DNA from 3 places in the Neptuniibacter sp. QD37_11 genome. Region 3 is predicted to be linked to each of the others. Evidence: predicted binding sites of a transcription regulator. Region 3 holds the regulator's gene; each other region holds the start of a gene.

Region 1 (10,030 bases), 370 kb from region 3:
AGATGCTGCAACGATCAACGTTTTAACTGTTTTCTCAATTGGTTGATCAAACTGCTCAACCAATTCATCAATCGTCTTCGCATTTGGCGTATCTACTGTCGTCATCTCAACAGATGGCGCTGCTAGATCGCCTTCAGGAGATAATGCTTCAGCTAATTCTACGTTTGCTGCGTAATCGCTGACATTAGAGAACGCGATATCATCTTCACCAGAGTCAGCAAGTACGTGGAATTCGTGAGATGTTGCACCACCGATAGAGCCAGTGTCCGCAAGTACAGGGCGGAAATCCAAGCCTAGGCGGTTAAAAATGTTAGTGTAAGTTTGGTGCATTACATCGTATGTCTGTTGAAGGGACTCCTGACCTACGTGGAAAGAGTATGCGTCCTTCATGATGAATTCGCGTGAGCGCATTACGCCAAAGCGAGGGCGAATTTCGTCACGGAATTTCGTTTGGATCTGGTAAAAGTTTGCAGGAAGCTGTTTGTAGCTTTTGATCTCACGGCGGATAAGGTCAGTAATTACCTCTTCGTGTGTAGGGCCTACACAGAATTCACGGTTGTGACGATCATTAACGCGCAGTAGCTCAGGACCGTAAAGTTCCCAGCGTCCAGACTCTTCCCAAAGCTCAGCAGGCTGAATTGCTGGCATTAGAACTTCCATCGCACCGGATTTGTCCATCTCTTCGCGGACAATACGCTCAACTTTACGAAGCGTGCGAAGGCCAAGCGGCAACCAGTTATAAAGACCTGAAGCAACTTTACGAATAAGGCCCGCTCGAAGCATCAACTGGTGGCTGATGACTTCTGCATCAGATGGCGTTTCCTTAACGGTGGATATGAGATACTGGCTAGTGCGCATACTTTTACTCAATCAATTTTAAATTCGTTTCAAATCGCCACATTGTAGGTGGCTGCAGTGGTGCTGCCAAGGAAAAAACTACTCAGCAGCTGCATTTTTCAATGTAACTTCCCGTTGAGGGAATGGAATTTCTATATCGGCGGTTTGAAGTGCTTTAAATACAGCTAAATTCACTTGATATTGCACTTCAAAATAGCGGTCAGTCGGCACCCAATAACGGTAAGCAATATTGATAGAAGAATCTGCAAAGGCTTCGATGCCCACTTGTGGCGGTGATTCTTGGGAGAGTTCATCAAACTGGGCTAAGGATTGTTTGATTACGTGTATCGCAACCTCTGGATCTGCACTGTAGCTAATGCCAACAGAGGCTTCGACAACTTTATTAGCGAAAGAATTGGTTATTACTTCGCCGACGATGTGCTTGTTGGGAATTGTAATGATCTCGCCGTCTTCTGTGGCCAGTAGGGTATGTGCGAGCTTAATCTCTGTTACGACTCCAGAAATATCGTTAATCGTAATTGTATTACCGACGACAAAAGGGCGGGTCAAGATAATGGTGAAACCTGCACCATAATTGGAGAACACGCCTTGTAGAGCTAGTCCAGCACTTAGAGATACTGCGCCGATCGCTGCCACAAAAGGCGCAACGCTGATACCAAATTTACCTAAACAAATCACCAATACCATCGCTATGATTAGCAGTTTTACGGTACTGGCTATAAATAAGCTCAGGGTAACATCAACGCTATTCCTTTCGCATAGCTTAAGAGCGAACTTGCCTATTGATCGAGCGACAATCAGGCCGATCAAAAAGATGATGATTGCGCCAATTACCTGAAAACTGTAATTGACGAAAAAATCTATGACCATATTTGTTAAACGAGTAATGGTTTCTAGCTCGTTTTGAATCTCTTGCTCCATCAATAGGCCTCTTAACTAATTCGTTTCAGGCCGTCATCCTTTCAGAATCTTCGATAAAAGCAAAGAGTTCAGGCAGTTCTTTTTCACTGAATACAGGGAAGCCGTTACGCATTAATTCAGCTGCGGCTACACCTGAGCCTTCAACGAGGTTGCCGGAAAAATTACCGTCATAGATACGTTTGTTGCCGCAAGAAGGGCTTTTAGCCTTCATAAGCGCGCAAGCGACACCTTCGCGTTTGGCAATTTCTAAGGTTCTTTCAGCACCTGATAAAAACTCAGGCGTAACGTCGTTGCCATCTTGTGTCGTGATTAAAATAGGGAATTTGCACTGAGTTTCTGCTGGTGGGCGCGGTGTGCTTAAGCCACCAGCGACTTCAGGGCAGATAGGGACAAAGCGGCCTTCCTTGTGCCAACGCTGCAATGTTGGGTGGTCAATTAAGTGATGGCCGCCATCATAGCGTACGCGATCACCTAGCATGCAGGCGCTAATTAAAATCTTCTTCATGGTAGTCCATTTTTGTTGTTATTTTTTGCTGGCACATTCTACTCATGGGTAGAAGGATCGCAATCGACTAAAGTCTAGAATTTAATCGATTCTATTGATAAGGATCATGAAAATTAGGAAGGAGTGATAAATATGGGGTAGGAGGCGCTAGCTTAGATAAAGCTAGCGCATAGAAAGAGGAAATTAAGCTTCTTTCTTATCAACCATAAAGGTTGCTGTACCTGTAGCAACAACTTTATCGCCTACAGTTACGTCTGTTTTGCACTTTACGCGTCGGCGGCGTGTATCAATCTCTTCAACTGTTAGTGTTGCTTTCGCTGTATCACCAATAAATACAGGTGCACGGAACTTAATCTGTTGATCAACATAAATAGCACCCGGCCCTGGAAGCTTAGTACCTGCAACAGTAGAGATTAGCGCAGCACTAAACATGCCGTGGACAATACGCTTTTCAAATGGCGTTGTTTTAGCGTAATCATCATTTATGTGAACTGGGTTAGTGTCACCGGAAATACCCGCAAACATGCACACGTCTGCATCAGTAATGGTTTTGGCAAAGCTATCGCTCATACCTACTTCTAAATCTTCTAGGTAGTAACCGTGTAGTTCCTGCATGGGGATGTTCCTTTAAATAGAATATGCAATCTGCGCATCATAACCAAAAGAAAGCATCTCTGCCTATGTATAAAATCAGTTAGTAACAATTCGTAAGAATTAATTATCTCGGTAAATTTGGCCTGTGAATTAGGGATGCCGCATGAAACTGTCAACTTGCAATGAATTGCTGTATCTTACAGGCCAAATTTTTCTAATGGATTTGAGACCCGTTTAGCCATGATTATCAAACCAAAAATTCGCGGTTTTATTTGTACTACTACTCACCCAACTGGCTGTGCAGCCAATGTGCGTGAGCAAATCGAATACACTCAGAAGAAGGGCGCTATTGAAAATGGCCCTAAGCGTGTTCTAGTAATTGGTGCATCCAGTGGCTACGGTCTATCTTCCCGTATCGCAGCAGCATTTGGTTCGGGCGCAGCGACAATTGGTGTGTTTTTCGAAAAGCCAGGTACTGAGCGTAAAACAGGTACTGCAGGCTGGTATAACTCTGCAGCATTTGATGCAGAAGCTAAGGCAGCTGGTCTTTACTCTAAAAGCTTGAATGGCGATGCTTTCTCTCACGAAGCCAAAGAGAAAACGATTGCGCTAATTAAAGAAGAGATGAAGCAGGTTGATCTAGTTGTTTACTCTCTAGCTTCCCCTGTTCGTAAAATGCCAGATTCTGGTGAAGTTATCCGTTCTTGCCTTAAACCTATCGGTGAGCCATACAAATCTACAGCGATTGACACTAATAAAGATGTCATCATCAATGCTGAGGTTGAGCCAGCGACTGAAGAAGAGATCGCAGCGACTGTAACAGTCATGGGCGGCGAAGATTGGGAACTATGGATGGACGCGCTATCTGAAGCTGGCGTGCTAGCTGATGGTTGTAAATCTGTAGCCTACTCTTACATCGGTTCAGATATCACTTGGCCAATCTACTGGGATGGTGCACTAGGTAAAGCTAAGCAGGATCTTGATCGTGCTGCTAAAGCAATCGATAGCAAGCTTAACGCAACAGGCGGCCAAGCGAACATTGGTGTTTTGAAATCTGTTGTGACTCAGGCAAGTTCAGCAATTCCGGTTATGCCTTTGTACTTGGCAATGTGCTTTAAGGTAATGCGTGAGCAGAACCTACACGAAGGTTGCATGGAGCAGGTTCAGCGTTTATTCGATACAGGTCTATACGGCAATACAGCTGAAATGGACGATGCTAACCGTTTCCGTATGGATGACTGGGAGCTTAAAGAAGAAGTTCAGAATGCGTGCCGTGAGATCTGGCCTCAGGTGACTTCCGAGAACCTATTCGATCTTACTGATTACCAGCTTTATAAAGATGAGTTCTTGAAACTATTTGGTTTTGGCATCGACTCCGTAGATTACGAAGCAGATGTCAGTCCTGTAGCTGAATTCGATGTAAGCGATATCTAATCGTTTATACATAACAGGAAGCCAATTGGCTTCCTGTTTGCTATGCGTTGCCTCGATCGAACATCCTGTCAGAGATCGATCAGTTCTTAAAATCTAACAGTTCTACGTCAAATATAAGCACGGAGCCAGGTGTAATCACACCTGCAGATCCATTCCCATACGCCAGGTTTGATGGAATATAGAAACGGTATTTGTCGCCCGTTGCCATCAATTGTAAGCCTTCTGTCCAACCTTTAATGACTTGATTGAGACCAAACTCAATAGGCTCTCCACGATCGACAGAGCTGTCAAACACTGTGCCGTCTATCAATGTACCGTGATAATGAACTTTTACTGTGCATGTGGCGCTGGGCTTGGATGTTCCATCAGCTTTTTCGATAACCTTAAACTGCAAGCCTGAACTTGTCTGGATGACGTCCGGATCGTTGATGTTTTCAGCTAAAAACTCTTCGCCAGCTTTCTTGTTGGCTTCTGCGAGTTTTAAATTATTTTGGCGACTAGTGTAGAGAAATAAAACGATCGCCAATATTAAAAGCGGTAGTACATATTCCATAAAGGCTGTGCTCTTGAAGATGAGAAACGCTCAATCTATAGCACAGACCATTAACTGACAAGAAAGTGTTTATGTATCTGCTAAAGCAATGCTTGTAACTGCTCTTTCTCTTCCGCGCTATAGTTCTGCAGTAGAGACAGCGTTTTAGGCGGTAATCTATCGGTTTCTTTGGTTATCTGTGCAAGGTTGAAATATAGATAGTCGTGCATCCACTGCTGATAACTCTGCAACCAGTCACACATGAGTTCTTCTGTAGAGGTTTCGTCTGCAGTAAAGCCCGCCTGTAAATCTTCTTCTGTGTATAGGTAGCCCAGTTTTAGATCATGATAAGTTGGGTTGTCATTACAAAAATAATCGACAGAAACTCGATCAGCAAATTGTTTGTGCAATATGTAACTAATACGGCTGACGGATAATGGGCCGGCGTTTAGCGAGTTAATATGCTCGGTTGCTTGATGTGAAAAGGACTCAATAGTGGAATCGCTATATAGCACTGCAGCCATAATCTGGTCGATTCTAAAAACAGCTACGATCTCTTTTTTGAGTAACTTAAGGTAGCGGGTCTTCTGATTGGCTGGAAGAAACTGTTCAAGCATATCTAGGTAAAACTGATCGATGCTGGAAATGCTCGGAGCCTCTTCGAGTGCTTTAACATGCTTCTGAATCTGCTCATGAACAGGGATCTGTTCAAGTGCGTTTAGGCGCTTTGGTGTCTGTGTAACGGCGTGCATGATCGGCTCCAAATCTGTTCTTAGCAGTAAGAGTTCAGCAAAGCTAATGCCAGATTTGATAATCAATTATTTATCAGTCAGTTGGCTATAAAGTAATCAGGAATGTAGTTTGGATTAGAGGTATTGAGTTGCCGGTATTAAAACCTAGCGGCATGTAGGGTGGCAAAGAATAACCGAACACTTTGGGTTTGTTGTTACCAGTAATATGTACCATTCATTTAGCAGTGGTTTTGTTTGGTTGCTTAGATATAGAATTGAACTTTGGCTTATCAAGGTTTTGATAATTAAGGAAGCTAGATTGGATCTTAAACGGAAAGTCCCTCTGCATTTAGATGCGGCTATACTGCTTGCGATTGTGTTTGCGTGTTCTCTTGGTTTTAACCTGCTTCAGTTGTATCAGGTAGTGGAATTGAGTGAAGAGACAAGTCGGCAAGGCCTTCAGGCTTTGCTTGATCAAATGAATTTAGATGAAGCTTTGAAAAGGGTGAAGGTCTTGGAGCAGAGCTGTGAGTTGCAGGACGGCGAAACACAATAGTTTTATATGAGGCAATAAAAAGGACGCAATCGCGTCCTTTTTATATGTGTGAGGCTAGGGTGATGGGATCACTCGCTTAGCAAATTCACAGAATCTTTATCGATGTCGTAATCGTAATAAGCCATGCCTAGTTTGTTTAGGTAATCCATTCGATCAGCGCTTTTTAGATCAATTTCTGGTGCTTCTAGGCCGCATTCTTCATAAAGGCCGGCTAAATGAGCCAAATAAGCTTCGCCTTCTTTCACCATTAATAGACTCGCTGCGCCTACATCAGTTTTTACTCGGCTGTTTAGATCATCTGAAAGCGTCACTTCAAAAACTACAGGTTCTTCATCGCCTTCAATACGTACTGAGCGGTTTCTAACAGTTTGTGCGGCCCAAAAGTAAGCTAGTTCTTTACTTTGCGTTAGGAATACAGGCTCGATTGTTTCGGTATAGCTATTACCGATTGTCGCCATTGTTTGTTTGGCAGCTTGTTTAAGCGCCTTGTCGCCAGAACGATTTAACCCCTGATCTTTGATTGATTCGACCAGCGCGGAAGATGTGCCATGGTACCAAGTGTTACTAGTGGCAAAACCCTGTTCAGTTAACAGTTCTTTAGCGTCTTTAAGAAAAATAGGTGTAGTCATAATCTAAATCACTTAATCAGTTTGCAGTTGAAAGCAGTAGGGGATTCTATCCTAAAATTAAAATTGAATCCTTTGTAGCTTTCTAACTATTTGTTGCAGGTATAAAAAAGGCGACACCTTAAAAAGGGGCCGCCTTTCTATGTAAGGTTTATGCCCTAGCTAGCTAGAACATTTGCCTTAGCTAGTATTGCTTAGCTGAACTGGTTAGAAGTGTTCTTCGCACCACCAGCTTTAAGAGCGTTTTCACCAGCGTAGTATTCTTTGTGGTCATCACCTAGGTCAGAACCAGCCATGTTTTGGTGCTTAACGCATGCGATACCTTGACGGATCTCTTTACGCTGTACGCCTTCAACGTAACCAAGCATAGCTTTGTCACCGAAGTACTCTTTAGCCAAGTTATCAACAGAAAGAGCTGTTGTGTGGTAAGTAGGCAGAGTGATTAGGTGGTGGAATACGTTCGCTTCGCGAGCAGTATCAGCCTGGAACGTACGTACGCGAGCGTCAGCAGCTTCAGACAGTTCAGAACCGTCGTATTCAGCAGACATTAGGTTGTCGCGATCGTAACCAGAAACGTCTTTACCTTCAGCAGCCCATGCATCGTAAGTCTGCTGACGGAAGTTTAGAGTCCAGTTGAAAGATGGAGAGTTGTTGTAAACAAGTTTCGCATCTGGGTGTACTTTACGTACTTCGTCCATCATACCTTTGATTTCGTGAACTGTTGGTACAGCAGTCTCGATCCAAAGTAGGTCAGCACCAGCATTGATAGCTTCGATACAATCGAATACGCAACGCTCGTGGCCAGTGCCTTGACGGAACTGGTATAGACCAGAAGCTAGACGTTTAGGACGTACTAGTTTGCCGTCACGGCTGATTAGTACGTCGCCTTCTTTAGTGTCTTCTGGAGCAACTTCTTCAACGTCTAGGTAAGAGTTGTAAACGTCGCCTTGGTCGCCTGGCTCTTTAACTACAGCGATTTCTTTAGTTAGGCCAGCACCTTCAGAGTCAGTACGAGCAACGATAACACCGTCGTCAACACCTAGCTCAAGGAAAGCGTAACGTAGAGCACGTAGCTTAGAGTGGAAATCAGCGTGAGGTACAGTTACTTTACCGTCCTGGTGACCACACTGCTTCTCGTCAGCAACCTGGTTTTCGATCTGTAGGCAGCATGCGCCTGCTTCGATCATCTGCTTAGCCATTAGGTAAGTCGCTTCAGCGTTACCGAAACCAGCATCGATGTCAGCTACGATTGGCACTACGTGAGTTTCGTGGTTGTCGATCTGAGACTGGATCTCAGCTTCTAGAGCAGCATCGCCAGCTTCACGTGCTTTGTCTAGTGCACGGAATAGACCGCCTAGTTCACGAGCGTCAGCTTGACGTAGGAATGTGTATAGTTCTTCAACTAGGCCAGCAACTGCAGTTTTCTCGTGCATAGACTGGTCTGGTAGAGGACCGAAGTCAGAACGTAGAGCAGCAACCATCCAACCAGATAGGTATAGGTAACGACGCTCAGTAGAACCGAAGTGCTTCTTGATAGAGATCAGCTTCTGCTGACCAACAAAACCGTGCCAGCAGCCTAGAGACTGAGTGTACTTAGTTTTGTCTTTGTCGAACTCAGCCATGTCGCGACGCATGATACCAGCAGTGTACTTAGCGATATCTAGGCCAGTTTTGAATTTGTTCTGAGCGCGCATGCGTGCAGCAGATTCTGGGTTGATTGCGTCCCAAGGGCTACCAGCTTCAGCTTTAAGACCTGCAATGCTTTCGATGTCTTTGTTCAGTGATGACATGGTCATTCCTTCTATATTAGTTGCTAGCCAGTTTTCGGCTAACTCTTAAAAGTTTCGCAATCGATTCTAGTGCGGTTAACCCTATAATTGAAATAAATGCCTGTTATTTGCAGTATTTATCCTGTGAATAGTTCTATGGTATTATCACTGAAACACGCATGATTACGGCATTGATATGAATCTGGACAAAATCGACCTCAACCTTTTGGTGTATCTTGATATTTTGCTGCGGGAGCGTAATGTGACTCGATCCGCCAGCTTGCTTGGGATTACACAGCCCGCTATGAGTAACGGTTTGCGGCGGTTGCGTGAAACCTTTGGTGACCCACTTTTGGTTCGAACCAGTGAAGGAATGGTGCCTACTGAGCGTGCTCAATCATTGCAGCCACTGCTTAGACAGATCCTTGCATCGGTAGAACAGGTTATAGAACCAACAACAGAGTTTGATGCTAAATCAAGTGACCGAGTCTTTCGTATAATGACCAGTGACTATGGTGAGGCGACATTGTTACCCCGATTATTAAAGCGTTTGAACCGTGAAGCGCCAGATGTTGTCCTTGATATCCTCACGCCGAGTGATATGAGTTTTCTTGAAGTGGAGCAGGGTTTGGTTGATCTGGTCATCAACCGTTTTGATACTATGCCGCAATCCTTCCACCAAAAGACATTATGGAAAGATTCGTTTTCGTGTTTGTTTGCCGTAGATAATCCCATTTCCCATGATTACTGTTTGGAAACTTATATCAGGGCAAATCATGTTTGGGTGAGTAAAACCGGCATGGGAGCAGGTATGGGTATCACGCCTGAAGATACCAAGCGGCTCGGTTGGGTTGATGAGGCATTAGACTCAATTGGCTATAAGCGCCATATCTCGGTATTTACTCGACACTATCAATCAGCCGCTTTGCTTGCTTCTCAGCGTGGTCTTATCGCAACTATTCCGAGTCGTGCTGCTTCTATCCAATCTGAAAACCCCAGATTAGTAGTGAAAAAACCGCCTTTTGATATTCCGGAATTTGAGTTCAAAATGGCTTGGAGCCCATTGCTACAACATAACGCTGCTCACCGTTGGATACGCCAGGTTATCTCTGATGTGGCTTCGGTTTCCTAAAGAACGATAAGTTATAAGTGTTAATACTCTAATAAGGCGGTTTATCCGCCTTATTTTTTGCCTAATGATTCTTCAGGTACTGCGCATTCAATTGTTGGGTGGAGCATGGCTTGCTTGGTCTTCTTTGTTTGCGGTATCGAAATTAGTCCAAAAAACAGCATAAAACCAATGTACCAATTAGCAGTTAGGTAAATCTGTGAATATGAAAGGTATTGTTCTATGAAGTTGCCTTCCATTCTTGGCATATGTAAGTACATCGAATATAGGTACCAAACCAAAATTTGAATTACGATCAAATGATGAAACCATCTGAACATCGCTTTGAACTGTTCTACCAAGATAAAAGATAAGAGTAGAAAGGCTGCAGGTATG
Region 2 (10,030 bases), 1.0 Mb from region 3:
GACTAGGCGCGCGCGACACTTTGCGTTTAGAAGCGGGTATGAACCTATATGGCGCGGATATGGATGAAACCATTTCCCCACTTGCAGCTAATATGGGTTGGACGATCGCTTGGGAACCGCAAGAGCGTGTATTTATCGGCCGTGAAGCACTACAACAGCAGCGCGATGCAGGTGTAAGCCATAAGCTTGTAGGTCTAGTGATGGAAGCGCGTGGTGTATTGCGTGCACATCAGAAGGTTGTAGTAGACGGCATTGGCGAAGGCGAGATTACCAGTGGTACATTCTCCCCAACGCTAGGTTGTTCGATCGCTATGGCGCGTGTGCCAGTGGGCACAACGGATACAGCTGAAGTGGATCTGCGTGGTAAAGGCAAGTTGGTGTCTGTACGTGTAATTCGTCCTTCTTTTGTCCGTAACGGCAAAAAAGTTTTTGACTAAGAATTCGATTTAAACAGGACCCATAGGGGTAGGAAATAAACATGAGTAACATTCCATCTGAACTGAAATACGTTGCTAGTCACGAGTGGATCCGCGTTGAAGGTGATGGCACCGTTGTCATTGGTGTAACAGATCACGCGCAAGACCTTTTGGGTGACGTAGTTTTCGTTGAGCTGCCAGAAGTCGGTGCTGAAGTAGAATCAGGTGATGAAACAGGTGTTGTTGAGTCTGTTAAAGCTGCATCTGATGTATACGCGCCGCTAAGTGGTGAAGTTGTAGCCGTTAACGAAGATCTGGAAGACTCTCCAGAGCTAGTTAACTCTGATCCATACGGTGATGGTTGGTTCTTCAAATTGAAGCTAAGCGACGCTGAAGAGTTGAACGAACTACTAAGCGCAGAAGCTTACAACGATCTGTGCGAATCTGAAGCTTAAGTCAGATTTAGGGCCTCGGCCTGAGAAATAAATACCTTGTCCCGGCTATATGCCGGGACAGTTGTCTGTAAAACAGGAAAAACATGTCACTGCAAACTCTAAAACTAAACAGTGGGGCTGAACGCAGGCTGCGTGGTGGTCACCTTTGGATCTACAGTAACGAGGTGGATAACCGTGCGACGCCGCTGAAGAGCTTTGAGCCGGGTCAGCAGGTTATTGTCGAAACTGACAAAGGCAAACCTTTAGGCGTTGCTTATGTAAACCCAAATACGTTGATTTGCGGTCGAATTGTCAGTCGTGATCTTAAATACACTTTGGATCGTTCCTTAATCATTCACCGTCTAAAAGTGGCGCTATCACTGCGTGAAAGCTGCTTTACTGATGATTGTTATCGTTTGGTGTTTGGTGACAGTGATGCTCTACCTGGTCTAGTGATTGATCGTTTCTACGATGTGTTTGTTGTACAGATCTCTACAGCTGGCATGGAAGCGGTGCTAGATGACATTATCGACGCATTGAACAAGGTGTTCACGCCGAAAGCTATTTTGCTGCGTAACGACGGCAAAATGCGTGATATGGAAGGCTTGGAAACCTACACAGAGATTATCCAGGGTGATATCCCTGAACTGTGTCCGTTGATGGAAAACTCTGTGCCACTGCTAGCACCACTGCAGAAAGGCCAGAAAACTGGTTGGTTCTACGATCACCGTAATAACCGCGCACAGATGCAAAAGCATGTTGAAGGTAAGCGGGTACTGGATCTGTTTAGTTACGTAGGTGGCTGGGGCGCGCAAGCTTTGGCTGCTGGTGCTAATCAGGCGATCTGTGTTGATGCTTCCCACTTTGCTCTAGAAGTGGCAGCTGAGAACGCGCGTATCAACAATGCGTCTGATCGTTTCGAAGGCTTCCACGGCGATGCCTTTGATATCTGTAAGTCTCTGATTGCAGATAAAGAAAAATTTGATGTGGTTGTGTTGGATCCGCCTGCGTTTATCCAGAAGAAAAAGGATATTCGTAATGGTGAGCGTGCATACTCCCGTATGAATAACTTCGCGATGCGTCTGCTTAAGAAAGACGGAATCTTGGTGTCTGCGTCATGCTCTATGCATCTTCAGCGTGATCGCTTGATCGATATTATTCGTAGTAATAGCCGCGAATTGGATCGTAATGCTCAGGTCTTTGATCAGGGGCATCAGGGTGCAGACCACCCGGTACATCCGGCGATTCCAGAAACGGATTACCTTAAATCATTCTTTGTCAGAGTTTTGCCATCGTCTTAATCTGACATCTGTTCCCAGATAGGAGCTTTACCATGCAATATCGTCAGCTAGGTAATACTGACCTCAATGTGAGTCTAATCTGTCTGGGAACCATGACCTTCGGGCGTCAAAATACTGAGGTCGAAGCGTTTGAGCAGCTGGATTATGCTTGGGCACAAGGTGTCAATTTTCTTGATGCTGCTGAGATGTATCCAGTGCCTGTTGATGAGCGCTATCAGGGGCTGACCGAGACCTATATCGGCAATTGGATGAAGCAGCGGAATAACCGCGATAAGGTGATTGTTGCAACAAAGGTTGCGGGGCCCGGTGATTTTGTCAGCTTTATCCGCCCTGAAATGCATTTTGATCGCAAAAACATTCGTGAAGCGATCCAAGGCAGTTTAAAGCGCCTCCAAACCGATTATATTGACCTCTACCAACTCCACTGGCCAGATCGCACCACTAATTTTTTTGGTAAGTTAGGCTACCAGCATGCTCCAGAAAACGATGGGGCAGCAATTTTGGAAACCCTAAACATTTTAAAAGAGCTGGTGGATGAAGGCTTGATTAGATATGTGGGCTTATCCAATGAAACGGCATGGGGAACCATGAAGTTTCTCGCTTATGCTGAGCAATTAGGCCTGCCACGAGTTGTTTCCGTACAGAATCCTTACAACTTGTTAAACCGCTCCTCCGAGGTCGGTTTAACCGAGGTTTTGATGCGTGAGCAGGTGTCTCTACTGCCGTATTCACCAATGGCATTTGGTACCTTGAGTGGCAAGTACCTTAATGGCGCTCAGCCTGAGAAAGGCCGTTTAACCCTGTTTCCTGATTACACTCGATATCTGAATGAACAAGGTATAAAAGCGACTGAAGAGTATGTATCGCTAGCGCGAGCGCATAATTTGGATCCAGCTCAGATGGCGTTGGCTTTTGTTAATAGTCGTGATTTTGTTGCCAGTAATATTATTGGCGCAACGACCATGGGGCAGCTGACAGCGAATATAGACTCGGTAAACCTTAACCTTGATGAAGGTTTACTGGCGGAGATTGAAGCGATTCATGTCCGCTATCCGAATCCATGCCCATAGCTTTGGCGAATTGATCAAAAAGGGGAGCTTTAACAGCTCCCTTTTTTGTTGTGAATTTGTCATTTTCGAGTTCTTTGCCAGACTGTAATCAGCAAGATAAAACAGGTGGGTAGGGTTATGTTACAAGTAAAAGATGCAATGTTTCCTGTGAATAAGCCGCTAAGTGCAGATATGCCCCTAGTTGAGGCGGTTTCTCATATTCTAGATTCTGGGTATTTAGGCTTACCGGTTGTGGATAAGAACTTGAAGGTGGTTGGCTTTTTATCAGAGTTTGATTGTTTGCCCTATTTGGTTACCGACAGCTATCACTGTGATAGCCATGAAATTGTTGGTGATATTATGCGTACCGATCCACTTACGGTTGCACCGGGATTGAGTATTGTCGATTTGGCTCAGCAGATGGGTTTGGATAAACCAAAAGTGTATGCAGTGGTTGAGCAGAATAAGCTTGTGGGTATCATCACGCGAAGCATGTTGATGCATGAGCTAAATGAGTCTTTGAAGCACTGTAAAGTGGTGGCTTAAAGGCTGTTATTCCGTGAAGGTTTAACCGCAAAGGACGAGGGATCATACCGAAGAATAATTATAGAGAGAAAGTTAATTTTTAAAATAATAATGGTTGTTTGACCTATATCAGAAACTCCTGATGTAGTAGGCGCATAATCAGTAATACTGATTAACCGAACTAGAGAGGTAAGCCTATGAACCAGGAGTTACAGACCCCAGACGTTGATGTTCAAACTGCAGATGTGACCTTGCCACCGCAAGAAGAAATCTGCCCTACTGTACTGCTGGATCAGGAAGTTACTGATCTGTTTGAGTCCAGCGAATACCCTTACGATACAAAGATCTCCCGCAAAGAATACGAAAAGCGCAAAAAAGAGCTGCAGATAGAACTATTGAAGATGCAGAACTGGGTGCGCGAGACCGGGCAGCGTGTTGTTATCCTCTTTGAAGGGCGTGACGCCGCCGGTAAAGGTGGAACCATCAAACGTATTATGGAGCACCTCAATCCTCGTGGTGCCCGTGTTGTGGCTTTGGAAAAGCCGACCGAGCAAGAGAAAGGACAGTGGTATTTCCAGCGTTACATCAATCATCTTCCTACGGCTGGTGAGATAGTGCTGTTTGACCGTTCTTGGTACAACCGTGCTGGCGTTGAGAAGGTGATGAACTTCTGTTCGCCATCTGAGTATTTAGAGTTTATGCGTCAGACACCTGATCTGGAACGTATGCTGGCGCGAAGTGGCATCAAACTGTTTAAGTTCTGGTTCTCGGTAAGCCGTGACGAGCAGTTCCGACGTTTTCAGGCTCGTCGTGTAGATCCGTTGAAGCAATGGAAACTTTCTCCAATCGATTTGGCCTCTTTAGATAAGTGGGATTCATATACAGAAGCCAAAGAATCGATGTTTTTCTATACCGACACAGCAGATGCGCCTTGGACTGTGATTAAGTCTGACGATAAGAAGCGCGCAAGACTTAATGCAATGCGCCATCTACTTAGTCGTATGCCTTATCCGAATAAAAGTGAAGAGATTGATCTTCAGCCGGATCCGCAAATCGTCAGCAATGCCCAAGGGCAAATTGATCGTCACCCAGTGCATAAGTAAGAGTTAAGGAGTAAAACGATGACAATGAAACAAACTGCACATGCTCAACATGTTGTCTCGTCTTTTAAGGAGAGATTACCAACAGCAATGTGTAACGATATTGGTGAAGAGCATTTTGATGAGTTAGCACTGTTGATTGAGTCAGCGATCAGTGCGGCTGTTTTGGCAGAGATGGAAAAAGCGGCCGATAAGATTGATAAGTTAGCTCACGATGTTCGTCATTTTGCAGAACATTTTGATTGAGTTTTAACAGAAATAAAAAAGAGAGGCTATTGCCTCTCTTTTTTGTGCGGATGTTTACACCTGATCAACGTAGATCAAGCACAGGCCAAAGGTTGGCGTTGGCATGATCTTCCAGCGTTTCATCTGGGTTTACTGCGACTGGATGAGTTACTTTCTCCAGCAACGGTAAGTCATTGTGGGAATCACTATAGAAATAACTGCCTTCTAAATTGAAGTCATTATGTTTTAACCACTCATTCAGGCGCGTTACTTTGCCATCTTGGAAGCAAGGTATACCCGCAACTTTACCGGTATATTCACCATCCACTTCTTCTGGGTCTGTTGCAATAATATCGTCTACACCAAGCTTGTCTGCGATAGGGCCTGTTACAAAGCGGTTAGTCGCTGTGATAATAAGCAAGTAATCACCTTGTTCGCGGTGGTTCTGCAGAAGCTCAGCCGCTTTAGGCAGCATAATTGGAATAATTTTAGATTCCATAAACTCTAAATGCAGCTTATCTAGCTCTGCACGTTTCATCTGCGTCAAAGGTTTTAGAGCAAAGGCAAGAAATTCAAAAATATCTAATCCGCCATTTTTATATTGCTCGTAAAAGTAGTCGTTTGCGCGACTATACTCATCGCTATCTACAATCCCTTTTTCGCACAAAAATTCGCCCCATGCGTGATCACTGTCACCGGCAAGAAGAGTATTGTCCAGATCAAAAATTGCTAAGCTCAAAAGAGGTTCCTCAACGAATAAGATAGTGTCGCAAGGATAGGGAGGATATGCTTTGAATGCAATTGTCTGAAAAGGGATTTGCTGAGTATCAAAGAATTATGGAACAATAGCTGAAAAATAATTAGGAATAACTAAAGTGATTGATTCAGATGGGTTCAGGCCGAATGTCGGTATCATTCTGGCTAACTCGCTGGGTCAGGTCCTTTGGGCAAGACGAATTGGCCAAGATGCTTGGCAGTTTCCGCAGGGGGGGATTAATGAGGATGAAACCCCTGAAGAAGCAATGTATCGCGAATTAAGAGAAGAGATTGGACTTGCTGCAGAAGATGTAGAGATTGTTGCAGTAACCCGAGGTTGGTTGAGATACCGATTGCCCAAACGAATGATCCGGCGCAATTCGCATCCGGTATGTGTTGGCCAGAAGCAAAAATGGTTCTTGCTACGGATGTTGAGCGCAGATAGCGCGGTAAAAATTGATCACACTGAATCGCCAGAGTTTGATGGTTGGCGTTGGGTGAGCTATTGGTATCCGCTAGGACAGGTTGTGTCATTTAAACGAGAGGTGTATCGCAAGGCAATGCGAGAATTATCACCTAAACTATCGAGATTTAATGCCATAAATACCTAGAAGGAGAGACACTGAATGCTGGATGTGTTGAAGAAGATTGTACAGGAAGTCAGTATCGCGCCAGATTTGGACTCGGTACTGAATCTGATTGTGCGTCGCATCCAGCGTGCTATGTCCACAGAGGTTTGTTCTGTTTATCTATTTGATCCCGAGGATCAATGTTATGTTTTGATGGCGACCGAGGGTCTAAATCAAGAAGCGGTAGGTAGTGTTCGCTTATCTGCCGAAGAAGGCTTGGTTGGTATGGTGGTGGATCGTGCCGAACCAATCAACCTTGAAAACGCCTCTGAACATCCCGCCTACAAATATGTTGAGTCCACTGGTGAAGAGCGTTTTAACTCTTTCCTCGGTGTGCCGATTATCCATCACCGCGGTGTTTTAGGGGTCTTAGTTGTTCAGCAAAAAGCGCAGCGCCGTTTTGATGAGAGCGAAGAAGCTTTTCTGGTTACATTATCTGCGCAACTAGCAGGTGCGATTGCTCATGCTGAAGCCACAGGCTCTTTAGGTGCGATGGGTGAAGAGCCTAGTAGCGAGATTGTTAACTTACGCTTTGAAGGTGTACCGGGTTCTGCTGGCGTAGCTATTGGTTCGGCTACGGTTGTTGCGCCTCCTGCAGATCTGAATTCAGTTCCGGATAAAGTTGCCAAAGATGTAGAGCAGGAAATTGCGAACTTTGAAGCTGCGTTAAAGCTTGTTCGACGGGATATCAAAGTAGTTGGGCGCAGTTTAGCCCAGCGTTTACGTTCTGAAGAGCAGGCGCTGTTCGATGTTTATCTTCGAATGTTGGATGACAATGCCTTGGCTGGCGAAGTTGTAGCGAGAATTCGCCAAGGTAACTGGGCGCAAGGTGCACTGCGTGAAGTTGTCATGGAGCATGTGCGTCAGTTCTCTATGATGGATGATCCCTATCTGCGTGAACGTGCGACGGATATCAAAGATTTAGGTCGTCGAGTGCTCGCCTATCTGCAAGAAGATGCGCCTGCAGTACTCGAATTTACCGATGAAACAATACTAGTTGCTGATGAACTAACCCCGGCGATGCTTGGAGAAGTGCCGAGCGAGAAGTTGGTCGGTTTAGTTTCTGTGCATGGTTCTAGTAACTCACATGCTGCGATCCTTGCTCGTTCCATGGGCATTCCTACCATTATGGGCGCGGTTGATCTGCCTCTAACGCGTATTGATGGTCGAGAGCTGATTCTTGATGGTTATTCAGGTCGAATTTACGTACAGCCGGGAGAGGATCTTCTAACGGCATACAGAGATATCTTGCGTGGTGAGCAGGAGCAAGCAGCCGAACTTGAAGCGATCAAGGACCTGCCTGCGGAAACGACAGATGGTTTCCGAATGCCGTTATGGGTAAATACAGGTTTGATCGCCGATGTAGCGCGTTCACTTGATCGCGGAGCAGAAGGTATCGGACTGTATCGAACCGAAGTGCCTTTCATGATCCGAGAGTTCTTCCCGAGTGAGCAAGACCAAGCGCAGACTTATCGCAAGCAGCTTGAAGCATTCCATCCTCGTCCTGTGACAATGCGCACCTTGGATATCGGTGGAGATAAGTCACTACCTTACTTCCCAATTGAAGAGGAAAACCCATTCTTGGGATGGCGTGGTATCCGAGTGACGCTGGATCATCCTGAAATCTTCCTAGTGCAAGTACGCGCCATGCTTAAAGCGGGTGAAGGCTACGGTAATCTACGTATCATGTTGCCGATGGTGACCAGCGTCGGCGAAGTAGAAGAAGCAAGTCGTCAGATCGATCGTGCAGTTAAAGAGCTGCAAGATGAAGGGCATGATATAGAGCGTCCATTGGTGGGTGTGATGGTTGAGGTGCCGGCAGCTGTTTATCAGGTACGCCGATTTGCCCGTCGTGTCGATTTTATCTCGGTAGGTTCCAACGACCTTACTCAGTATCTGCTTGCCGTAGACCGAAATAACCCTCGTGTTGCTGATCTGTATGTTAGCTACCATCCCGCTGTTCTGAGAGCGCTTGTTTTCATTGCACGAGAGGCGCATAAAGAAAACGTTACAGTGTCTATCTGTGGTGAATTGGCGTCTGAGCCAGGTGGTGCTTTGCTGTTGATGGCAATGGGGTATGACGTGCTATCAATGAACGCGACCAATCTGCCTAAAGTAAAAGCCGCGATTCGCCAAGTGAGTAAGGAAGACGCGGGTCAACTCTTGAAAGATGTGATGGCGATGGATGATGCTGATCGCATTCAGAAATTCATCAATGAGCGCCTAACTGAATTGGGTATAGCGCTGCCAAAACAGCCGGTTGTTGTTTAGTCGATTTTTTCTGGAGATTACTACCCTAGGGCTGGCAAGGTAAGTTGATACTCACTTCTTTCTAATAGCCCATTATAGTCGTACCCTTGTTCGATAACTGTTGTACGGCCATCGAGTCCTTGTAGTAGAAGTGTTATAGCCCGAGTGCCGTACGTCTCTGACCGAATAAAACTAGAAGAGAGCAACCTTTCCCATTCAAAAGGTACGCCGGTGTCTGGCAGGATTTCGTCTGCGGCGCGTTGATCGTTAAGCATAATCTCAAATAAAACCTGCTCAGAAATAATCTCATTTTCGATTGTGTCTGATAGTGCCTGTTTTACTTGGGTAAGCTTTGGCCAAGGTGTGTCTAGAAGCGCATTACTCATTCCGTATACACCGGGTTGTAATTGCTGCGTTTGACCTCCGCGGTTAGAACAGTAGTACAGACCTGTTTTGTCCCCTGTAAGCAGATTAAAATCGCCGTATTGTGATTTTTCTTTCTCCAATTGCGCTAAATAGCTTTTCGCATCAGTAGAACCCGTTAAGAAATTGGCTGTAAGCTCACCGCGAGATTTTTTCGATTTGGTCATATTGTTGCCATCACGAAAATTGGTAACGGCTGAGAACTTTCCTTCCTTGTTGATGCCCAACCAAGTGCCCATCTGTTCTAGGTCTCTTCCGGCAAGCACATGAGACTGATCTGGCCAAAAATGCATTGTTTGGCTTGCTCTTTGATAAAACTCGTCGCGATTGGCGAGTAAAATCAGGGAGTATTTAGGGTGGGTCTTATATGCGAATGTTATTAAGCACATAGGTAATAGGCCATTAATTGGGTAATATAGCGATCGTTTTTATTGTAAGTGCAAATCGCACAAAGGCAGAGTAAAGGATAAAAGATGCTGATCACAATTCTTACCTACTTAATTCTAGGCGCAGCAGCAGGGGTTGTTGCAGGCTTATTTGGTATTGGTGGTGGTCTGTTGATCGTGCCGGTATTGGTCTTTTGCTTTGAATTACAGGGGATGGCGCCTAGTGTGCTAACCCATGCAGCGGTTGCTACCTCTTTAGCGACCATAGTAGTGACTTCGATCAGCTCTACGATGGCACATAACAGCAAAGGTGCAGTCCGCTGGGATATTTTTAAGCCTTTAACGGCCGGTATTCTGTTGGGTGCATTTCTCGGCGTTAAAACTGCGGGACAAATGACCGGTGAATGGCTGCAAATTGCGTTGGGTAGCTTTGCTATTTTGGTTTCGATCCAGATGGCGTTGAACCTAAAGCCTGATGCGGGTGAAAAATCGGCGAGTACCAAATCTTTTGTTATCTCAGGTGGTGTGATTGGTTG
Region 3 (10,030 bases):
CGCGCTTTATGGCGGTGCTCTACAGGGCATGGAAGATAAGTATGTCAGCTTTATCCGCTGGGCTAGCTTAGTCATTGCAACCCCAGTAATCCTTTATTCTGCACGTCCTTTCTTTATTGCAGCGCTAAGGGATCTTAAAACTCGACACTTAACCATGGACTTCCCTGTCTCTATCGCAATCGGTGGAGCTTATTTAGCCAGTGTCTGGGCAACCATCACGAATAGTGGTGAGGTCTATTACGACTCCGTTACTATGTTCACCTTCTTCCTGTTAATTGGCCGCTACCTTGAAATGCAGGCCCGTCATAGAACAGGCAAAGCGGGTAATGCACTCCTCAACTTACTACCGGCTAGTGCTATCAAACTAGTCGATGGTGAAGAACAATTAGTACCCGCTCAAGAGCTTAAGCTAGACGATATTGTTTTGGTCAAACCAGGCCATACGATTCCTGCTGATGGCATCATCATTGCTGGTAGCAGCTCAGTAGACGAAGCTGCGCTAACGGGTGAATACCTACCTATTCGCAAAGATATCGATGACAAGGTTGTTGGCGGCACGATTAATGTCGAAAACCCGATCACGATTAAAATCACTCAGGTGGGTGACGAGACCAAACTATCAGCCATTGTTCGTTTGCTCGATCGTGCTCAAGAAGACAAACCTAAAGTTGCTCAGATTGCTGATAAAGTTGCTAGCTACTTTGTAGCGGCGGTCTTAGTCACCGCAACCGTTGTAGCGACAGGTTGGTACTTCGTAGAGCCTGCTCATGCATTCTGGATTACCCTATCTGTACTGGTAGTCACTTGTCCTTGTGCGCTTTCATTGGCCACTCCGACAGCACTCACTGCTGCCACAGGAACACTGCGCCAAAACGGTTTATTAATTACCCGAGGCCATGTTCTTGAAAGCCTTTCGACGGCAACTCATGTTGTTTTCGATAAAACAGGCACGCTAACCGAGGGTAACCTCAGTCTTCAAGAAGTGGTTCCTCTAGCGGATCATGATCAAGACGCCTGTACCAAGTTTGCTGCTGCGCTTGAAAAGCACAGTGAACATCCAATTGCACAAGCGTTCCACGATCAACAAGGTGATCTAGTAGCAACCGAGATCAAAGCAACACTTGGTCAAGGCATCGAAGGAGTGATCGACAATCAAAGATACCGTATTGGTAAACCTGATTACGCGAGCGAGATCCTAACGCAAAGCCAGCCATCGCTACCTGAAACAAGTGGGCAGTGGTTGCTACTGTGTAATGAGACTCAAGCACTAGCATGGTTCCGTCTGAATGACCAGATTCGCCGTGAAGCGAAACAGACAATTGAGATCCTTCACTCGATGGGGCTTAACTGTCAGATGCTGACGGGCGATAACTCTTCAGCGGTAGCGGAAGTAGCAAGCCAACTAGGGATAGATACCACTATCTCTGGCGTATCACCTGCAGAGAAGCTTGCTCATGTTAATAAGCTGCAAGAAGATGGTGCACATGTAATTATGGTAGGTGACGGTATTAACGACATCCCTGTACTTGCAGGCGCTCAAACGTCTATCGCTATGGGCGGCGCTTCTGATCTTGCTAAAACCAATGCGGATGGCGTACTGATCAGCCACGATCTATTGCGTCTGGCTGATGGTATTTTGCTCGCGAGAAAGACTCAAAGAATCATTAAGCAGAACCTAGCTTGGTCACTTTGCTATAACCTAAGCGCTTTACCATTAGCGGCCTTTGGCTTCATTGCTCCCTATATGGCAGCGATCGGTATGTCGGCAAGTTCATTGGTCGTAGTCGGTAATGCGATGCGCCTGAACAAATTAACCCGAGGTTCTGTCCATTCCCATGACAGAGATCAGGGTACTCAGTCGGCTAAGCCTGACGCGGTTATGCAAAATCAGGTAGAATAAGCACATTTGAAAATTAGGGTTATGTAGTTTCAATGGATATAATTTTCCTGCTGATCCCCATTGCCATCTTGTTAATTGGCTTTGCTATCTGGGCTTTCTTCTGGAACGTTAACAACGGCCAGTACGACGATCTAGACAGCCCTGCACATAGCATTCTCTATGATGATGACGAAGATCTGATTCCGGATGATGCAAAAGTAAAACCGACTGACAAAGGCAATGACTGAAGCACTTGTCATACCTACAGCATTCTTATTAGGTTTGCTTGGCGGTACGCATTGTCTAGGTATGTGCGGTGGCATAGCTGCCACCGTTTCCCTTAGCTCCCCTAAGGGAGGTCAGGGCTTCCTACTTTTACTCGGCTATAACTCTGGGCGCATTATTAGCTATGCAACTGCAGGCGCCATTTTAGGTAGCCTGAGTTGGTTATTAACCGATCCTATACTACAACTCGTACTTCGCAGCTTTGCCGGATTGATGCTTATTTTCATGGGCCTCTACATTGCCCAGTGGTGGAAAGGTTTAACTCACCTAGAAAAAGCAGGCGGTGTACTGTGGAAACAGATTAGTCCCGCTGCGAGTAAGCTTCTACCGGTTAGAAATATCGGACAAGCAATCATGCTGGGTGGCCTATGGGGTTGGCTGCCATGCGGTTTGGTTTATAGCACTTTAATTTGGGCTTCAGCAGCATCCGACTGGCTAACCAGCGCACAATTGATGGCGGCATTTGGCGTAGGCACTTTGCCTGCCATGCTGTTAACCGGTGTACTGGCCCAACAAGTTAAACAAATTCTTCAGAAGCGTCTGACCCAACATATCTCGGGCGCAATCATTATTGGAATGGGCTTATACAGCATCCCTTGGATGGGAATATTCCAACAATAACTGAGCACTTTTCGCAAGAAACTGATTACAGAGGAAGACAAACGTGGATAACAATCTGATTAAATGGGATCTGGACTTGATCAAACGATACGACCTATCGGGTCCTCGTTATACATCCTACCCTACTGCTGTTCAGTTTGACCCAGAGTTGTCTCCTAGTGATCTAGTAACAACCGGACAAAACTCTGCGGACATCAATGATCCACTTTCGCTGTATGTTCACATCCCATTCTGTGCGCATGTTTGCTACTACTGCGCATGTAATAAAGTGATCACGCGCAACCGCAAAAAAGCACAGCCTTATCTGGATACACTTTATAAAGAGATGGCTCAGCTATCTAAGTGGTACAGCAATGACCGCAAAGTAACTCAGCTACATTGGGGGGGCGGTACTCCAACATTCATTAGCCACGAGCAGATGGTCGAGCTAATGGCTGAAATGCGCAAAAACTTTAACCTTCTTGATGACGATAGCGGTGATTACTCCATCGAAATTGATCCTCGTGAAGCAAGCCTAGAAACAATCAAAGTCCTACGAGAGATCGGTTTTAACCGTATCAGTCTAGGTCTACAGGATATCGATCCAAAAGTTCAGGAAGCAGTAAACCGCGTTCAGTCAGTAGAACAAACAGCAACAATTCTAGAAGAAGCTCGCAGATTAGGTTTCCGTTCCCTGAACCTAGATTTGATCTACGGACTTCCTTACCAAACATTCGAAGGTTTTAACGCAACACTCGATACTGTGATCGAAATGAATCCAGATCGTCTTTCAGTATTCAACTACGCTCATCTTCCAGACCGTTTCCGTCCGCAGCGTCATATTCAGGAAGAAACACTGCCTAGCCCAGAGACTAAGCTTGCGATTCTAGAATCCACCATTAATAAGCTGCTTGATGCAGGTTATGTTTATATAGGTATGGACCACTTTGCTAAGCCTGATGATGAGCTAGCCATTGCTCAGCGCACAGGTAAATTACATCGTAATTTCCAAGGCTATACGACTCATTCAGAGTGCGACCTTGTCGCTATGGGCGTTTCGTCAATTAGCCAAATCGGCTCTGTTTATTATCAAAATGAGCATGACATGCCTTATTACAGTGCTGCAGTAGATAGTAACGCTCATGCAATTAAGCGCGGTGTAAGCCTGACGCAAGATGACATCATCCGTCGTCATGTAATCACACAGCTAATCTGCCACTTTGAGCTAGACAAAACAGCGGTTGAATCAAAATTTGATATTGCTTTCGACGACTATTTCGCAACTTCCATTGCTGAGCTAGAAGCATTTACTAAAGATGGCTTAATCAGCATGAATGCAAATGAGATTGTAGTCTCTCCTGCTGGTCGCCTATTGATTCGTCGTATATGTATGGCATTTGATGCATATATACCAAAAGATCAGAGTTCACAGCGTTTCTCGAAGATTATTTAACTTTCCGTATTTACGGAAATATTACATAATCAGTGGGTAGCCATTCGATATAACCACGACAGGATCGCACTATGAGTGATAACAAGGCAACTGATGGAAAACTACGTAGTCTACAGCAGGTAAGCTGCAACACTTGTAGTCTGAGCTCTTTGTGTCTGCCCGTATCTCTGGATATGACAGAGATGGAACGCCTGGACAACATTATCGACAAAAGCCGCCCACTGAAAAAAGGCGAGCATCTTTTCCACCAAGGCGAAGAATTTGCGAGTGTTTATGCCATCCGCGTCGGCACAGTAAAAACTTACACAATCACAAATGAAGGTGAAGAGCAGATCACCGGGTTCTACTTCCCAGGTGAACTGGTTGGTATGAGCGGTTTTGATAACAACGAATACCCTGTATCTGCAAAAATCCTCGAAACAACTACGGTTTGTGAAATTCCGTTCGAGCGTTTGGACGAACTTTCCGGTCAGTTACCTGAATTACGCCGCCAACTGCTGCGTACGATGAGTAAAGAGATCCGTGAAGAGCAACAGATGATGCTGCTCCTATCGAAGAAGAATGCTGAAGAACGTGTTGCAACATTCCTTGTGAAATTATCGATGCGTTTTAAAGCACGTGGTTATTCTGAAACAAGTTTCCGTTTATCGATGTCGCGTAACGAGATCGGTAACTATCTAGGCCTTGCAGTTGAAACCGTAAGTCGAATTTTTACCCGCTTCCAGAAGTCCGAACTATTACAAGTTGAAGGTAAAGAGGTTCATATCCAGGATCTGGATAAACTTTACGAACTATCTGGCGAGTGTCCAGCTAAGGACGCTGAAGAGCCTGTAACTGCTCAATGTGGCAAAGGCACTTGCAGTTAGCCCCTACACATAAAAAAGCACCGATCGCTTTCGCAACCGGTGCTTATTTAGTCGCACAATTAAGTAGCCATCTCAATGTGTAACCCAACGCATTTATTAAAGCTTTTGCTGCGTAATAAAACATTGAGCTGTGTCAAAACCTGCTGTTTCTAAGGAGTTCTTCATGTCATATGACGAATGTTATGTGAAATCCGTAATTCGTACGATCCCAGACTGGCCGGAGCCAGGCGTTCAATTCCGCGATATCACTCCACTATTTAAAGATCCTAAAGCGCTTCGCATGATCTCTGATGCATTTATCCAGCGCTATATCGACAGTGACATCACGCATATTGCGAGTATTGATGCTCGTGGTTTTTTGATCAGCTCCATCATGTCTTACCACCTGAACATTCCTTTGGTACTCGTCCGTAAAAAAGGCAAACTACCGGGTGAAACCATTCATCAGGAATACCAGCTTGAATACGGTACTGCAGCTGTAGAGATGCAGACTGATGCTGTGAAGGAAGGCGATCGCGTTTTGGTATTTGATGACCTGATTGCTACAGGTGGCACTATCTTAGCAGCGTGCAGTCTCATCAAAGAACTTGGTGCGGAAGTGTCAGAAGCAGCAGCACTAATCGATCTGCCAGACCTACAAGGTTCTAGCAAAATCCAAGATGCAGGTGTACCAGTACATACCCTTCTTGCTTACGCTGGCATCTAATTAAAACCTGACGGCAGCCCAATCTAATCGCTGCCGTCAGTTTTATCCCTTTCTTACTTATCCCGCTAGCTAATTCTTCACCTCTCTTTTATTTCAGCCAATTGCAGATTTTCTCTTCCATCGCGTACAAATCTTGCCTACCATGCTCTGCCAATTTTTTCGTTTTCTGGAGCTGCTATGTGGTTTAAAAATGTAATTTTCTATCGCCTAACTGAAGCGTTTGAATACACTCAAGAGCAGCTGCAAGAAAAACTTATCGAACACGCTTTTCATCCATGTAAAAGCCAAGAACTTAGCCGTTATGGCTGGGTATCGCCATGTCACTTATTAGATGATGTTCACGCGCATCAGGTACACGGTATGTTTATGGTGGCTGCACGCAAGGAAGAAAAGATCCTTCCCGGCGCCGTTATTAAAGACGCCGTTGGCGAAAAAGTTGCGGTCATCGAACATGAACAAGCACGCAAAGTGTACAAGAAAGAACGCGACCAACTGAAAGATGAAGTGATTCTTGATCTATTGCCTCGTGCCTTCAGTAAATTCCAGCAGACCACCGCTCTGATCAACCCTGCAGCTGGCTGGATTGCAGTAGATGCTTCTAGCCATAAACGCGCAGAAGAGCTACTAAGTCATCTTCGTGGCACATTAGGCAGTCTGCCAATCACACTGCCTGATGTAAACCAATCACCTTCTGCCGTTATGTCACATTGGTTGGAGCAACACGACAGCATCCCACAAGGCTTTGAAGTACTAGATGAATGTGAGCTACGTGATAACGTTTTAGAAGGCGGCGTAATTCGAATCAAAGGCCAACAACTAGAAGATGAAGAGTTTGTTGCTCACCTAGAAGCAGGCAAGCGTGTAGTTAAGCTCGCTCTAGAATGGGATGAGCAACTCAAGATTACTCTGCAAGAAGATCTGTCTATCAAACGTCTAAAACTGAGCGAACAGCTACAGGAGAAAATGGCCGACGAAGCAGCGGAAGACGAAATCGCTCAATTCGATGCCGATATGGTTCAAATGGGTCTAGAGTTCAGCAAGCTATTCCCTGCTCTAATTGAAGCCTTTGGCGGCGAAGCACAACGCCCTTAATTATTAACTGACTGTCCAAGCTTAATTTATAACTCGGCGCGACAAGTGGTAAGGTTATAAATTAAGCTTTCATCTCCAATATGGGCAGGGCAGACCAGATGGATTACGCACCGGAATACACAAAGCGCGAGAAGATAAAGCTCATAATCCTGTTTATGGGATTAGGCGCTGTTCTCATAGCCGCTGGCGAGCTTTGGCTATTCCCATCTATCACCCGACTTGCAGAACAGCCTCACTGTTACAGTCTGTTTGGCCTAAACGGGGCTGATTATCTTTGGCACCTTTTACTGATTGGAATACCTATTTCGATCTTCCTAATCCTTGCCATAACGATGCTCCCCATGGCTTTCAAAGGGTTAATACAAGCGCAATTCCCACCTAAGGGCTACAAAGTTTTTAAACCGACACCGATTCGCAAAGGGATGAGAGGGCAGTTGATGGCTGGCTTCCTAGTGTTCGTAATTGCTTCTCCCCTGCTTATCGCAATATATGGAGCTAATCAGTTGGATAAGATGCCTGAAATAGAGGCTCCTAAAAAATCTAAAGATCTTTGCCCAGCCATCATAAAACCGTCTAGTCATTAAGCACGTATACACCTTTGATTTTTATACTTCTAAGTAATAATGTTTCACAACACCCACAAATGATTTAATAATCATTATTATTTTCATTACCAGATAGAGAGAATACATACGATGAATATTAAAACTTTAAGCGCGGGCCTAGCTCTAGCTGTATGTGCCAATTTTGCTAATGCTGCTGATCATACAGTCATGATGAAAAATTCAGGTCCTGACGGCTCCATGGTTTTTGAGCCTGCCATTTTAAATGTAGAAGTAGGTGATACCGTTACATTCCAACCTACAGATCCAGGTCACAACTCTGAATCAATCAGCAGCCTAATCCCTGCGGGTTCGACAGGCTGGAAAGGAAAAATGATGAAAGAAGTTTCTTTCACCGTCGATAAGGAAGGCGTGTACGTATACAAATGCCGTCCACACGCGATGATGGCAATGGTGGGGGTCGTTGTAGCAGGTAAACCAACAAACCTAGAAGAAGTAAAAACCAATGCGGCTGAGCTAAGCGCTACGTTTGTGATGAATAAGGATCGCTTAACTAACTACCTAAACCAAATTAAATAGACACCTTATTCTCAGATAGTAGGGGGTACAATAAAACTCCCTACTATTCCAGATAATAATCCCCTACCGTAGTCAGCCCTAAGCTTGTCCAAGCTTGCATACCACCTCGATAGTAATTCAACTTTTCCTCAGGGTAATCTAGCTCTAGTAACGCCCATATAAAGGTAGGCGTCTGTCCACACCAATAGCCGTTACAAAAAGCAGCAAGTGTTTTTGCCCGACTGAAATCCCAAACGCCATCTTTGTTGATTGCTCCCAACTCTTCCAACGTATCGGAAATAGTTTCAGGATCTTTTAACAAGGTGTATGGAATATTGGTGCTGCCCGGTATGGTCAGTCGGTAATGCCAGCCCTCAGTGCGAGTATCGACAATTAAAGTAGAGCTATCTGTTTGAGCTTGTTGTAGATACTCAATAAATTCCCTCTCGCCAATGGTTTCCACTTCATAAGGTTCGAATGGAAACATAGGTTGCGGTGTGCCACGAGAGGTCGTTAGATAAAGCTCATGGATAGTATTATCAGACTCTTGGTTGCGCTTAATCTCAACAGACTCACCTTCATGCTCAACCACAAAAGAGAAAAGTTCTGGGGTAATCATCACCCTCTTACTCTGCTCAGCAACGAGATACGGCGAAAACAAGAAAACCATCCATACCAGAATAGATCGCTTAAATTGACTAAGCATCGTAAAACCTCAACTCTTGATATCAGACACAAAAAAGGAGCCTTAGGCTCCTTAGTAATATCAATTTTTCGCAAAAATAAATAGCGCGTTATTTCATATCCAACAGCATATCGATCGAATATTTAGATGCATCAGGGTCTAAGGACAGCTTCTCACATTCAACCAAAAACTTATTTTCACGCTCTTTACTGTCGCTATAGCCGAATTCGTTACCATCTAAGCTTTGCAGTTGCAGCGTAGCTTTATGATAGAAAGCGAGAACAATCGCCGCCGTTGTATCACCTTCTTTCAGACGCTCTTCCCAACGATGGCGATGGTTTTGAATCTTAAGCGCCTGTTTCTTAAGGTTCCAGCCGTACCGAAGCTCATCAAAATACGGCTTTTTAGCCACTTGGGTAAAGATAATAATGGAGATAGCTAAGCCAATTAGCACCCCAGTTAGGTTCACCATCATATTCTCGCCTTCAGCATTACCATAGTAATGACGTAATACGGCGCTCAACCCTAAACCTATTACAGCAAAAATCAGACTAAAAACGATACCTACCTTGCGCTGCTTTTGCTTATAAACAACTTTATCAATTTCTCTAAGTTCCACGAATGTACCCTATAACACTAGTTAACCTGTAGATTACCTTACAGGCTTAATATGAACCGAATTAACTTGCAGTCAAAATCTGCCAGTGTAGACTTATCGCCTCGATTTTAAAGGCCCTTTCTACCACAATCTGATGTATTCCGTAAAAGAGATTTTCTATAGCTTGCAAGGTGAAGGTGCGCAAAGTGGACGCGCATCAATTTTTTGTCGTTTTTCTGGCTGTAATCTTTGGTCAGGACGCGAGCAAGACCGTGAAAAAGCTATCTGCGATTTTTGCGATACTGACTTTATCGGTACCGATGGCCAGAACGGTGGCAAGTTCGCTACCGCAGCTGAACTTTGCCAGTTCCTCAAAAGCTTCTGGCCCGAGCGGAACAATGAAAAGCCTTACATCATCTTCACGGGTGGTGAACCTGCGCTACAACTTGATCAAATTTTGGTGGATGAATGCCACGCGAACGGTTTTGAACTTGCCATCGAAACCAATGGTACGAAGCCACTACCCGATAATATCGATTGGATCTGTGTGAGCCCTAAAGCCGATGCCGAAGTAATTATCACCCAAGGTGATGAACTTAAATTGGTTTACCCGCAACCGCTAGCGCAGCCTGACCAGTTCGAACAACTTAGTTTCGCGCACTTCTACCTACAGCCAATGGACGGCCCTGCACGTTCAATCTACACAAAAGAAGTGATCGACTATTGCTTAGCCCATCCACAATGG

Evidence for each region. The regulator FNR, encoded in region 3, switches genes on or off when oxygen is low (the NO sensors DNR and NnrR bind a similar motif). The targets are predictions, from matches to a motif close to TTGATNTANATCAA.
Region 1: the regulator FNR is predicted to act here: its motif matches at 2,379-2,392, upstream of ACMXYT_RS09045 (DUF523 domain-containing protein).
Region 2: the regulator FNR is predicted to act here: its motif matches at 3,845-3,858, upstream of ppk2 (polyphosphate kinase 2).

Annotation. Positions count from the first base shown of each region.
Region 1 covers NZ_CP180552.1:1,969,343-1,979,372, reverse strand. The annotation lists gene ACMXYT_RS09055 (proline--tRNA ligase) at 1-858, opposite strand, end outside; gene ACMXYT_RS09050 (mechanosensitive ion channel family protein) at 937-1,779, opposite strand; gene ACMXYT_RS09045 (DUF523 domain-containing protein) at 1,805-2,284, opposite strand; gene ACMXYT_RS09040 (MaoC family dehydratase) at 2,468-2,899, opposite strand; gene fabV (enoyl-ACP reductase FabV) at 3,119-4,312, shown strand; gene ACMXYT_RS09030 (FKBP-type peptidyl-prolyl cis-trans isomerase) at 4,392-4,865, opposite strand; gene ACMXYT_RS09025 (hypothetical protein) at 4,946-5,596, opposite strand; gene ACMXYT_RS09020 (hypothetical protein) at 5,895-6,131, shown strand; gene ACMXYT_RS09015 (hypothetical protein) at 6,200-6,760, opposite strand; gene ACMXYT_RS09010 (isocitrate lyase) at 6,952-8,547, opposite strand; gene ACMXYT_RS09005 (LysR family transcriptional regulator) at 8,723-9,658, shown strand; gene ACMXYT_RS09000 (hypothetical protein) at 9,709-10,030, opposite strand, start outside.
Region 2 covers NZ_CP180552.1:3,344,547-3,354,576, reverse strand. The annotation lists gene gcvT (glycine cleavage system aminomethyltransferase GcvT) at 1-437, shown strand, start outside; gene gcvH (glycine cleavage system protein GcvH) at 479-871, shown strand; gene ACMXYT_RS15870 (class I SAM-dependent rRNA methyltransferase) at 955-2,151, shown strand; gene ACMXYT_RS15865 (NADP(H)-dependent aldo-keto reductase) at 2,184-3,221, shown strand; gene ACMXYT_RS15860 (CBS domain-containing protein) at 3,339-3,746, shown strand; gene ppk2 (polyphosphate kinase 2) at 3,923-4,828, shown strand; gene ACMXYT_RS15850 (phosphatase) at 4,847-5,071, shown strand; gene ACMXYT_RS15845 (HAD family hydrolase) at 5,136-5,789, opposite strand; gene ACMXYT_RS15840 (RNA pyrophosphohydrolase) at 5,926-6,417, shown strand; gene ptsP (phosphoenolpyruvate--protein phosphotransferase) at 6,433-8,706, shown strand; gene ACMXYT_RS15830 (NRDE family protein) at 8,727-9,497, opposite strand; gene ACMXYT_RS15825 (sulfite exporter TauE/SafE family protein) at 9,582-10,030, shown strand, end outside.
Region 3 covers NZ_CP180552.1:2,338,229-2,348,258, forward strand. The annotation lists gene ACMXYT_RS10770 (heavy metal translocating P-type ATPase) at 1-1,900, shown strand, start outside; gene ccoS (cbb3-type cytochrome oxidase assembly protein CcoS) at 1,933-2,127, shown strand; gene ACMXYT_RS10780 (sulfite exporter TauE/SafE family protein) at 2,120-2,785, shown strand; gene hemN (oxygen-independent coproporphyrinogen III oxidase) at 2,829-4,217, shown strand; gene fnr (fumarate/nitrate reduction transcriptional regulator Fnr) at 4,289-5,083, shown strand; gene ACMXYT_RS10795 (adenine phosphoribosyltransferase) at 5,247-5,789, shown strand; gene rdgC (recombination-associated protein RdgC) at 5,967-6,881, shown strand; gene ACMXYT_RS10805 (hypothetical protein) at 6,980-7,465, shown strand; gene ACMXYT_RS10810 (pseudoazurin) at 7,577-8,023, shown strand; gene ACMXYT_RS10815 (rhodanese-like domain-containing protein) at 8,067-8,708, opposite strand; gene ACMXYT_RS10820 (DUF3087 family protein) at 8,797-9,306, opposite strand; gene queE (7-carboxy-7-deazaguanine synthase) at 9,440-10,030, shown strand, end outside.